DNA from 3 places in the Rhodococcus sp. NPDC127593 genome. Region 2 is predicted to be linked to each of the others. Evidence: riboswitches for the same ligand, from Rfam matches in the RefSeq annotation. Region 2 holds a riboswitch; each other region holds the start of a gene.
What was found. Region 2 has a riboswitch for cobalamin ahead of metE (5-methyltetrahydropteroyltriglutamate--homocysteine S-methyltransferase). Riboswitches for the same ligand answer to the same signal wherever they lie in the genome.
Positions count from the first base shown of each region.

Region 1 (3,873 bases), on a different contig from region 2:
AACCGAAGTCGGTGGCCGATTTCTATGCGGAGACGATGGGCACGCTGGCCGAACTGGGTGTGGCGACGACCATTCTGGCCCGGCCCAACGAGGTGGACCCCGCAGTTCCGTTCGCGGAGGACACCCAGCACTGTTCGTACGACGGGGAGTCGGTGCACCAGTTCTGGCGGCAGCTCGTGCAGGCAGACCGCGTCCTACACGAGTTCCGTTCCCATTTCATCGGGAAGGTCAGTCCCGTGCACTTCTTCTGGGGTGCGCTCGACCTGGCCTGTACACGGTTCTCCGGGCGAACCGCACCGACTCACCCTGGCGGAGCACCGAACTGCGGAGACTGGGTGATGGTCGAGGGCTACTCGCACGAGCTGAGCAGCTGCGGTTTCTGGCCCGGTGGTGGTGTCGAAGGCGCGTTCTACGCGTACGCCTATCCGGAACCGGACGGCTTCGCCGACTACCCGGTCGGGCCTGAAGGAGCTTTCTACAGCAAGGAGAACGGGCAGTTCCTGCTGCCGTACGAGACCGTCCGCACCGCAGACGATCCCGATGCCGCACTGCTGAAGTTCCTGCACAGCACGTACGACGCGGCCGCCGAGCGGGGTGGCTGGGACCGGGCCGCCCTGGAGGCGGACCCGGCCCGATGGGACAGATCCCGCTGACCCCGAGAGGCGGGTCAGGCGGCGTTTGCCGTCGCGGGCGTCGTGGCCCGGGTGGCACGCTCCGTGAGGAACGCGAAGGCCAGTCCGAGAACCAGCCACAACGTGGCCTGCGTCGCGAGGGACGACAGGCGGAACTGCCACAGCAGCACTGCGGGGAAGTCGTCGCCCACTTCGTTGACGGTGGGCAGAACGAGGTATCCGATGGTCACCACCGCGAGGAAGGCGAGAACCGGCGCCGCGATCCGCACCGACAGGAACTCCTGCGCTGCGACGGCCTTCGCCGCGAAGACGGAGGCCACCACCGCGAGCAGGCCCAGCACGACTGCGGCGAGCCACAGCCAGGTGCGCTGGGTGATCGTTTCGGGGTCTCCGACAGCGGGCGGGTTGGCGGGGTACTTGAAGAACGGCACCGCCTCGATTGCCAACCAGCCCAACGTGGCCAGTGTCAGCCCGAGCAACGGCCCCGACAGCGTCGTCACCCGACGCGCGTAGTTCGCGACGACGGCGAAGATCGCTCCCAGAGCCAGGCCCGCGAGGGACGTGGCGAGGAACAGTCCGAAGCGCTGTCCGTCACGGCTGACCAGTGCTTCTTCCTCGTCGTGCGAGTGCCCGGCCGGCTCTTCTGCCTGGGTGGCGTCGTGCGAGTGGACTTCGGCTTCGGAAGCGCTGTGCGACTCTTCGATCGCGATGGCCGCATCGATGTGTGACTCACCGAGGACGAAGGCGACGCCACCGGCCAGGATGCCTGCGATCAGGCCGGCCAGCAGACCACGGATGAGGAGTTTCGCGAAGGAATCGGTCAGTGGCATGGCAGACCCAGGAGGTGGCGGCCGTCGTGCATCAATTCATGCATGTACATGCCACTGCGCGAAATCGCGCCCTGGTCGAAACCAACGAGATAGAGAGCGAGCATCGCGAACAGAACGATCGCGAAAGAGATGACGGCGAGGCGGGTCGTGTCGACCGACGAGCCGGGTGCGTAGGCGAGTGCCATAGTTCCTCCTGGGATTTCGCGTCCCCTAGGTCCAGGCGATGGCCGCAGTATCTGGCTGTCGAGGTGGCTCCCGTGAAGGACTACTCCGATTTACAGTGGCGCGACCGCTCCGGGATTGCACCGGATTCCTGCCGAACCATCGCTTTGTCCTGCGAACTTTTGCACCCGGCGGGCCGCCGTGTCAATCCTCCCGCTCGGCCCCGACTCTCAGCTCTTGCTCGCCGCCGCGACGTCGAGCACGACCTCGAACTCGAGCAGGGAAGCTCCGGACGCCACCGGCTTCTTCTGCTCACCGGCGTGTGCTTCCCTGGCCGGACCGTCGCGCCACGCCGCGAATGCCTCTTCGCTCTCCCACTGGGTGACGACGAAGTAGCGGCTCTCGCCCTTGACTGGGCGCAGAAGCTGGAAGCCGAGGAAGCCGGGGGAGTTCTCCACGGCGTGCGCCCGCGCCGCGAAGCGCTTCTCGAGTTCGGGGCCCGCGCCCTCGGGAATTTCGATTGCGTTGATCTTCACCACTGCCATGCGGGCGAGGTTACTCCGCTAGCGTCGGAGGGGTGGCGGGTGAGAGTGCGTTGCACGACGAGGGCGGGACGGGACAGCCGATTCTGCTCCTGCACGGGCTGATGGGCAGCGCGCGGACGTGGGGGCGGCACGTGCCGTGGTTGCGCGAACACGGCCACGTCTTCACCTTCGACGCCGCAGGTCACGGCAGGCCCGCACCGTCGCGGTTGACGACGGAAGCATTCGTGGAAGACCTGGTCGTCGCGCTCGCGCCCTTCGCCGGGCCGTGGGTGGTGATCGGTCATTCGATGGGCGCCCTGCACGCGTGGTGCCTGGCGGCCGAACACCCGGAGAAGGTGTCGGCGCTCGTGCTCGAAGACATGGCCCCCGACTTCCGGGGCCGTACCGCCGCGGACTGGGCGGCGATGATCTCGAACTGGCCGCAGCCGTTCGCGACGCGGGAAGACCTCTTCGAGTTCTTCGGTCCGGTTGCCGGACAGTACTTCCTGGATTCGTTCGAGAAGTGCGCCGACGGCTGGTACCTGCACGGGGACGTCGACACGTTCCGCGACATCTCCGAGGAGTGGGGCGGCAGGCACTTCTGGGACCAGTGGGCGTCGATCAGCGTTCCGGCCCTGCTGATCGAGGGAGAGTTCACGATCACTCCCGAAGGTCAGATGCGGACCATGGCGGAGCGGCACCCGGGCGCCGAGTACGTCCGCATCGAGCAGGCCGGGCACCTCGTCCACGACGACCAGCCGGAGCAGTACCGGAAAGTGGTCGAGGCATTCCTCGACGGGCTCGGCTGAGCGTTTGGCAGTCAGTTCCCCTCGCCCGCGAGGGCGAAGAGGCCGTCGTCGGTCTGCTCGACGAGTCCGTCGATCAGCAGGGAGTGGAGGGCGCGGTCGCGCTGCCCGGGATCGCCGAGCCACACCTGGTCGAGCCGGACGCGTTCGACGGGGGCGGAGCTCTCACGGAGTACGGCCATGAGCTTGCCGCGCACCTGACGGTCCGTGCCGGCGAACTTCTGGACCTTCCGGCGCTCACCCGTGTGCGCGGGACGTCCGGCATCCACCCAGGCGCATTTCGGAAGCGGGCAGCGGGCGCATTCGGGGGAGCGTGCGGTGCACACGGTGGCCCCGAGTTCCATCAGGGCCGCGGAGAACGTGGCGGCCCGCGCGCGGGTTCGGGGGAGCAGCGCGGACACGTCGGCGAGGTCACGCGTGGTCGACGGATTTCCCGGCTCGGCGCTTCCGTGCACGGCCCTGGCGACCACTCGCCGGACATTCGTGTCGACGACGGGTACGCGCTGTCCGTAGGCGAAGCAGGCGACGGCCCGCGCGGTGTAGGCACCGATGCCGGGCAGACCGAGGAGGGTGTCGACGTCACTGGGAACCACGTCGCCGTGCTCGGCGGCCAGCACCCCGGCGCACTCGTGGAGTCTCAGCGCCCGACGCGGGTAGCCGAGCTTGCCCCAGGCGCGCAGAACGTCGGCCTGACTCGACGCGGCCATGCGGGACGGGACGGGCCAGCGCTGCACCCATTCCTCCCAGATCGGGGCCACCCGGACGACGGGCGTCTGCTGCAGCATGATCTCGCTCATCAGGATGTGCCAGGCCGTGACGCCGCCGCGGCGCCACGGCAGATCCCGGGCCTGTACGTCGTACCAGCTGATCAGCGCGGAGGAGTCAACGGCCACTTCGTCCTCACAAGTCCCTTCGTTCA
Region 1 covers NZ_JBHXWI010000019.1:89,605-93,477, reverse strand. The annotation lists gene ACFVJ3_RS19260 (DUF5996 family protein) at 1-653, shown strand, start outside; gene ACFVJ3_RS19255 (CbtA family protein) at 668-1,462, opposite strand; gene ACFVJ3_RS19250 (CbtB domain-containing protein) at 1,453-1,647, opposite strand; cobalamin riboswitch at 1,670-1,803, opposite strand; gene ACFVJ3_RS19245 (antibiotic biosynthesis monooxygenase family protein) at 1,855-2,169, opposite strand; gene ACFVJ3_RS19240 (alpha/beta fold hydrolase) at 2,202-2,957, shown strand; gene ACFVJ3_RS19235 (A/G-specific adenine glycosylase) at 2,969-3,847, opposite strand.
Region 1: another riboswitch for cobalamin. It lies ahead of ACFVJ3_RS19250 (CbtB domain-containing protein); the one in region 2 lies ahead of metE (5-methyltetrahydropteroyltriglutamate--homocysteine S-methyltransferase).

Region 2 (3,873 bases):
GTCGCTGTCGGGTCGTCGGGTCTGTCCGCCGCCGTCTTCCTCGCGGTCTCCGCGGTCATGCTGTTCCCCGCGTGGCTCGGCGGGATCACCGCCCTGACCGTCGCGGTTCTCGTGGAAGTGATCTCCGCGGTGATGGACTGGGGGTCGGGCACCGGACTCTCGCTGGGGGTCTGCGCGGCCGCGTTCGCGATGTTCGGGGTGACCAAGCTGATCAACCGCAACATCGAACTCCTCCGGGAACGGGAGAAGAGCGAACGACTCGCGGTGCAGGAGGAACGCACCCGGATGGCCCGCGACCTCCACGACATCCTCGGGCACTCCCTCACCGTCATCACCGTCAAGGCCGAACTCGTGGGCCGGCTCCTCGACATCGACGTCGACCGGGCCCGCACGGAAGTGGCAGACCTGGAACGTCTTTCCCGCGACGCGCTCGCGGATGTCCGGCAGGCCGTGCAGGGAATCCGGGGACTGTCGCTTCCGGTGGAGATCGCCCGGGCCGGGGAAGCGCTGCGGTCGGCCGGAATCGAGGCCGAGCTGCCCAACAGCACCGAGTCGGTGCCCACCGGGCTGCGCGAGTTGTTCGCGTGGACGGTCCGCGAAGGTGTCACGAACGTGGTCCGGCACAGCGGTGCGACGCACTGCTCGGTCACGGTGGGTGAACGCGAGGTCACCGTCGTCGACGACGGCTCCGGCTGTAGTGAATCCGCGCACGGGAACGGGCTGGTGGGCCTTCGGGAGCGCGCCGCCGCCGCCGGAGCCCGGGTCGTCATCACCCATCCGCAACCCGGCGGATTCTCGTTGCACGTGCTGACGGAAGAGGTCCCGTGACGATCCGGCTGCTGCTCGCCGACGATCAAGCACTCGTCCGCGGGGCCCTCGCCGCCCTGCTGGACCTGGAGGCGGACCTGACGGTCGTCGCGGAGGTCGGGCGCGGCGACGAGGTCGTCGCGGCGGCGCGCGAGCACTCCCCCGACGTCGCGCTGCTCGACGTCGAAATGCCCGGTCTGGACGGGATCGCCGCGGCCGCGGCACTGCGGGACGAGGTGCCGCAGACCCGCGTCCTGATCGTGACGACGTTCGGTCGTCCCGGCTACCTGCGCAAGGCACTCAAGGCTGGTGCGTCGGGGTTCGTCGTGAAGGACACCCCGGCCCGGCAGCTCGCCGACGCCGTACGTCGCGTCCATGCCGGGCTGCGCGTCGTCGACCCCGCTCTCGCCGCCGACAGCCTCGTCAGCGGGGAATCGCCGCTCACCGACCGCGAGACCGACGTGCTGCGGGCGGCGCGGGACGGTGCGCCGGTCGCGTCGATCGCGGCCGCACTGTTCCTGTCCGCAGGTACCGTGCGCAACCATCTGTCGGCGGCGATCGGCAAGACCGGGGCCAGCACCCGCGCCGAGGCCGTCCGCGCCGCGGAGTCGAACGGCTGGCTTTAGGCGCTTCGCGCCCGTGCGCCTTTTTGGTAGTTGGGGCTACCAAAAAGGCGCACGGGCCGAAGGCCTATGCTGGCCCGTGCAGCTGGTTCGCCCGGCACGGTCGTGAGGAGCCCCGAAGACCGCACCTGGCGTCGAAGCACGTCGGACTCCCCGGAGTTCGCGTGTGAGAGGGAACCCGGTGAGAATCCGGGACTGTCCCGCAGCGGTGAGCAGGAACGACCGCCGTCACCATGCACTGGGCACACAGCCTGGGAAGCGACGGCCACTAGGTCCGGTGTGATTTCACACCGGCTGCCTGCGAGTCCGAAGACCTGCCGACTGTGTCGGGCACGCCGTGCCCGACGGTGACCGCCTCGTGGATTGGGCGTGTAGACCTTCTCGCGCTGCAGCACGTCCCTGGGCTCGAGAGGTGTACCCGTTTGCCGGTGGTAGCCGTACCGCGTACGCAACTGGAGATACCGTGACATTCACTTTCACCGCGACCGTGCTGGGCTCACCTCGCATCGGTCCGAATCGCGAACTGAAGAAGGCCGTCGAGTCGTACTGGGCCGGACGCCTCGACGCCGAAGCGCTCGACGCTCTCGCCCGGGATCTGCGACGCCAGACCTGGACGAGCCTGCGCGATGCCGGGCTCGACTCCGTTCCCGTCAACACGTTCTCGTACTACGACCATGTGCTGGACACCGCGGCGATGCTCGGTGCCCTGCCCGACCGTGTCGCCGGCATCGAGAACGACCTCGACCGCTACTTCGCCGCCGCCCGCGGCAACGACACGGTCGCCCCGCTCGAGATGACCAAGTGGTTCGACACCAACTACCACTATCTGGTGCCGGAGATCTCCCCGTCGACGACGTTCGCCCTCGACCCGGCGAAGGTGCTCCGCGAACTCGAAGAGGCACGTGCCCTGGGCATTCCGGCCCGACCGGTGGTGGTGGGTCCGGTCACGTTCCTGCTGCTGTCGAAGGCCGTCGGCTCGGACGCACCCCTCCTCGACCGCCTCGACGAACTCGTCCCGCTGTATGCGGACCTGCTCGGCCGGCTCGCCGACGCGGGCGCCGAGTGGGTGCAGGTCGACGAACCCGCGCTCGTCGCCGACCGCACACCGGAGGAGATCGCGGCGGCCAAGCGAGCCTACGACCGGTTGTCCGCGGTCGCGTCGCGACCGGCGATCCTCGTCGCGTCCTACTTCGGCAGCCTCGGCGATGCACTCCCCGCGATCGCCTCGACCGGTGTCGAGGGAATCGCGATCGACCTGGTCGCCGGATCCGACACTCTCGCCACGGTTCCCGATCTGACCCGCAAGCACGTCGTTGCCGGCGTCGTCGACGGACGCAACATCTGGCGCACCGACCTGGACGCGGCACTGGCCTCGCTCGGCACCCTGCTGGGCAGCACCGGCTCGCTCGCCGTCTCGACGTCGTGCTCGCTGCTGCACGTCCCGTACACGCTCGACGCGGAAACCGGCCTCGACAAGGCGCTGCGGTCGTGGCTGGCGTTCGGGACCGAGAAGGTCCGCGAGGTCGTCACGCTCGGCACCGCACTGACCAGCGGTCGCGAGTCCGTCGACGACGAATTCGCGCTCGCCCGCGCGGCGGCGTCCACCCGCAACACCGACCCGCGTCTGCACGACGCCACGGTCCGTGCCCGGCTGGACGCGCTCACCGCGTCCGATCCGGGGCGCAGTCCCGCGGCGGAACGACGGGAGGTCCAGTCGGCGCTGTCGCTTCCGGTGCTGCCGACCACGACCATCGGCTCGTACCCGCAGACGACGCAGATCCGCGTCGCGCGCGCGGCGCGGCGCAAGGGTGAGATCGACGAGGCCGAGTACCTGAACCGGATGCGCGCCGAGGTCGCCGATGTGGTTGCGCTGCAAGAGAAGCTGGACCTCGACGTGCTGGTGCACGGCGAACCGGAACGCAACGACATGGTGCAGTACTTCGCCGAACAGTTGGACGGGTTCTTCGCGACGGACAACGGCTGGGTGCAGTCGTACGGCAGCCGCTGCGTCCGCCCGCCGATCCTGTACGGCGACGTGCGCCGCAGCAACCCGATGACCGTCGAATGGATCACGTACGCGCAGTCGCTCACGCAGCGTCCGGTGAAGGGCATGCTCACCGGTCCGGTGACGATCCTGGCGTGGTCGTTCGTGCGCGACGACCAGCCGCCGGCCGCCTCGGCCAACCAGGTGGCGCTGGCCATCCGCGACGAAACGGTGGACCTGCAGGGTGCGGGCATCCGGATCGTCCAGGTGGACGAGCCCGCGCTGCGCGAACTGCTGCCCCTGCGGGCCGCGGATCAGCCGGCGTACCTCGACTGGTCGGTCGGGGCGTTCCGTCTCGCGACGTCCGGGGTCTCCGACTCGACGCAGATCCACACCCACCTCTGCTACTCGGAGTTCGGTGAGGTCATCGAGGCCATCGCGAGGCTCGACGCCGACGTC
Region 2 covers NZ_JBHXWI010000048.1:64,437-68,309, forward strand. The annotation lists gene ACFVJ3_RS35425 (sensor histidine kinase) at 1-828, shown strand, start outside; gene ACFVJ3_RS35430 (response regulator) at 825-1,433, shown strand; cobalamin riboswitch at 1,559-1,767, shown strand; gene metE (5-methyltetrahydropteroyltriglutamate--homocysteine S-methyltransferase) at 1,894-3,873, shown strand, end outside.

Region 3 (3,873 bases), on a different contig from region 2:
CGGCCGGGTAGGTGCGTCCGAGTTTCAGGATGGCGGCGGCGTCGGTCTCCCGCAGGCGCCGCGTCAGCTCGCCGCGCGGCAGCGTTCCGGGCAGGACGGTGAGGATTTCCTCGCCCTCGACGAGCGGCATCGCCAGCGCGGCGGAGGCGGCGCTGATCGACGTGACCCCGGGAATCACCTCCGCCTCGAAGCGGTGCGCGAGCCGCTTGTGCATGTGCATGTAGGAGCTGTAGAACAGCGGGTCGCCTGCGGCGAGGAGCGCCACCGAGCGGCCGGCTTCGAGGTGGGCGGCGAGTCGCTGCGACGCCTCCTCGTAGAACTCGTCCATCGCCCCCTGGTATCCGCCGGGGTGGTCGACGGTCTCGGTGGTGACGGGGTAGACGAGATGCTCCTCGATCTGGCCCTCACGCAGGTACGGCGCCGCGACCGCGCGGGAGATGCTCTTGCCGTGCCGGGCGCTGTGAAACGCCACCACATCGGCCTCGGCGATGACCCGCGCGGCCTTGACCGTCACCAGTTCCGGGTCACCCGGTCCGATACCGACGCCCCACAGTTTGCCGGTCACCCGCTCTTCGGAGCTCATTCGACTTCGCTCGCAATCGCATTCAGCGCCGCAGCCGTGATGGCACTGCCACCCCGGCGGCCGCGGACCAGCAGATAGTCGAGTCCGCTCGGGTGCTCGATCAGCGCTTCCTTCGACTCCGCCGCACCGATGAAACCGACCGGACCGCCGACGATCGCGGCAGGCCGGGGTGCGCCGGATTCGATCATGTCCAGGAGGTAGAACAACGCGGTCGGGGCGTTGCCGATCGCGACGACGGCACCCTCGAGTTTGCTGCCCCACAATTCGAGGGCGGCTGCCGAACGGGTGTTCCCGATCTGCTCCGCCAGCACCGGGACCCGGGGGTCGCGCAGCGTGCAGAGCACCTCGTTGTCCGCGGGGAGACGCTTCCGGGTCACGCCGGCGGCGACCATCTGCGCGTCGCACAGGATCGGGGCGCCGCCCGCCAGCGCCGCGCGGGCAGCCTTGACGACACCGGGGGTGAACGCGACGTCGTCGACGAGGTCGACCTGACCGCTCGCGTGGATCATGCGGACCACGGCCTGCGAGACGTCCTCGGGAAAGGCACTGAGATCCGCCTCGGCGCGGATCGTGGCGAAGGACTGGCGGTAGATCTCCGCGCCGTCTCGGATGTACTCGATCATTCGCTCACGATAGAGGCACCGCGGTCACGGCTCCTCAACCCGGTAACCCGTCTCCGTGGCGACGACGTCGGCGACCTCACCCTTGGGCCGCCCGCAGCACCGCTCGCAGCCCGACCAGTGCTGTCGGCCCTCCACCGGGAGTTCGCCGCTCGCGACGGCGTCCCGCGCGTCGGCCCGCACATCGGCGAGCGCTTTCTCGCAGCCGGGTTGCCCGGTGCAGGCGCTGACGTTCAGCCACGGTGAGTTCTCGTCGAAGATCAGGCCCATCGGGGCGAGGACCCGCACGATCTGCTCGGCGGACCACTCGTCGAGATCGCACAGCAACACCGACTTCCAGGGCGTGACGATCACCGGCTTCTCGACCGCGGCGAGGAACTCCGCCAGCCGGGCGTCGAGGGTCCCGAACGCGAGACCGCCGCCGAGGGTCACGGTGCCGTCCGGTTGGTCCAGCCATCCGATCGGTGGCCGATGCTCGTCGAACCCGCTCACCGGGTCGGCGGTCGGTGCGAGCGCCAATGCCGACAGGGTCCGTTCGGCACCGTCGGCGATCTCGGACAGCCGCCAGTGCTGATCGCGCAGTTCCAGGAAGACGCGGGCGGCGTCGAGGAGCACCGTCACCGATTCCGTCGTCGTGACCCGGGCGCCGCTGTCGCGACCGGCGAGAACCAGGGCGACCTCCGTCTCGCTCACCGCATGGACGCCGAAATCGCCGCCGAGCGCCGAGACGTCGCCGCGCCCGTCGTCGAGGGTGAACAGGGTGCGGCCCGGCAGGTCCGCCAACGCGGAGTCCGCGCACAACGTCCGATCGAGTTCGTCGACCAGATCCCGAAGGTCCGCGAGACCACCGATCCGGCCGGTCAGCGGTGAGACGAGGATGTTGCGGACCCGTTCGTGCGTCTCCGACGGCAGGAGGCCCGCGTCGGCGAGGCGGCGGGCGAACTCCTGCGGGTCGCGGACCGCCCGCAGTTGCGCGTTGCCGCGGGAGGTCAGTTCGATCTCGCCGCTCCCGAGGTCGCGGGCCGATTCCGCGAGGGTCTGCAGCTGGGGAGAGGTCAGCACACCTCCGGGGAGGCGCACCCGGGCGAGCGCACCGTCCGCGGCCTGGTGGACCTGCAGCGCGCCGGGGCATGCATCGGGGCGGGAACGGGAGTCGACCATGGTCCCAGGTTACGTCCGGCCCCAGGTAGCATCACCAGCACTTGCGGCAGCAGGAGAGGAAGCCGGTGAAAATCCGGCGCGGTCGCGCCACTGTGAGCTCGCCGAAACCGGTGGGCGAGCCAGACCCTCACCTGCCGTCCTCCGACCTACGGTTCCGCACGGGACCACTGCCACGGGGCGCGACACCCCCAGGAAGGCTCCACACGTGATCCTGCTGCTCTCCACCTCCGACACCGACCTGCTCAGCGCACGCGCCAGCGGGGCGGACTATCGCTGGGCCAACCCGGCCCGGCTGCTGGTCGAGGAGGATCTGCCGGGGCTGCTCCACGGCGCCGACCTGGTCGTGGTGCGCATCCTCGGCGGCCGCCGGGCGTGGGAAGAGGGCCTCGCCGCGGTCCTGGCCAGCGGACTGCCCGTGGTGGTCCTCGGCGGCGAGCATGCCCCGGACGCCGAACTGATGGAGTGCTCGACCGTCACCGCCGGTGTCTCGGCGGAGGCACACAACTATCTCGCCGAGGGCGGCGCCGACAACCTCGCCCAGCTGCATCACTTCCTGTCGGACACCGTGCTGCTGACCGGTCACGGTTTCGAGGCGCCGGTCCACCTGCCGAGCTGGGGTGTCGCGCCGTTCGCTCCCGATGCGAACCCGGAGCGCCCCACAATCGCCGTTCTCTACTACCGCGCCCAGCACCTGGCCGGGAACACCCGCTACATCGAGGCGCTGTGCGACGCCGTCGTGGCGGCTGACGGCACTCCGCTGCCGATCTTCTGTGCGTCGCTGCGCACCGCCGAGCCGGAATTGCTGAACACGCTGCGCCGGGCGGACGCGATGGTGGTCACCGTGCTCGCCGCCGGCGGCACCAAGCCGGCCGGCGTCTCGGCCGGTGGCGACGACGAGGCGTGGGACGTCGCCGCTCTGGCCGCGCTGGACGTGCCGATCCTGCAGGGACTGTGCCTGACCAGCAGCCGTGAGTCGTGGGAGTCCAACGACGACGGATTGTCGCCGCTCGACGTCGCCACCCAGGTCGCGGTCCCCGAGTTCGACGGCCGGCTGATCACGGTGCCGTTCTCGTTCAAGGAGATCGACGCCGACGGTCTCTCCACCTACGTTCCCGACGCCGAGCGCGCCTCCCGGGTGGCGGGCATCGCCGTCCGGCACGCCCGACTCCGGCACATCCCCGCATCCGACCGCCGGATCGCTCTGATGCTGTCGGCGTACCCGACGAAGCACGCCCGCATCGGCAACGCCGTCGGTCTCGACACCCCGGCCAGTGCCATCAGGTTGCTCACCGAGATGCGAGCCGCCGGATACGACCTGGGCCCCGCGGACGGGCCGGACTCAGTGCCCGGTCTCGCAGCCCAGGACGGCGACGCGCTGATCCATGCCCTCATCGCCGCCGGCGGCCAGGACCCGGACTGGCTGACCGCGGAACAGCTCGAGGGCAACCCGATCCGGATCTCCGCCGCCCGCTACCGCGAGTGGTTCTCGGCGCTGCCCGCGGAACTGCG
Region 3 covers NZ_JBHXWI010000016.1:142,859-146,731, reverse strand. The annotation lists gene ACFVJ3_RS17240 (precorrin-2 C(20)-methyltransferase) at 1-583, opposite strand, end outside; gene ACFVJ3_RS17235 (precorrin-8X methylmutase) at 580-1,206, opposite strand; gene cobG (precorrin-3B synthase) at 1,231-2,364, opposite strand; cobalamin riboswitch at 2,371-2,514, shown strand; gene ACFVJ3_RS17225 (cobaltochelatase subunit CobN) at 2,570-3,873, shown strand, end outside.
Region 3: another riboswitch for cobalamin. It lies ahead of ACFVJ3_RS17225 (cobaltochelatase subunit CobN); the one in region 2 lies ahead of metE (5-methyltetrahydropteroyltriglutamate--homocysteine S-methyltransferase).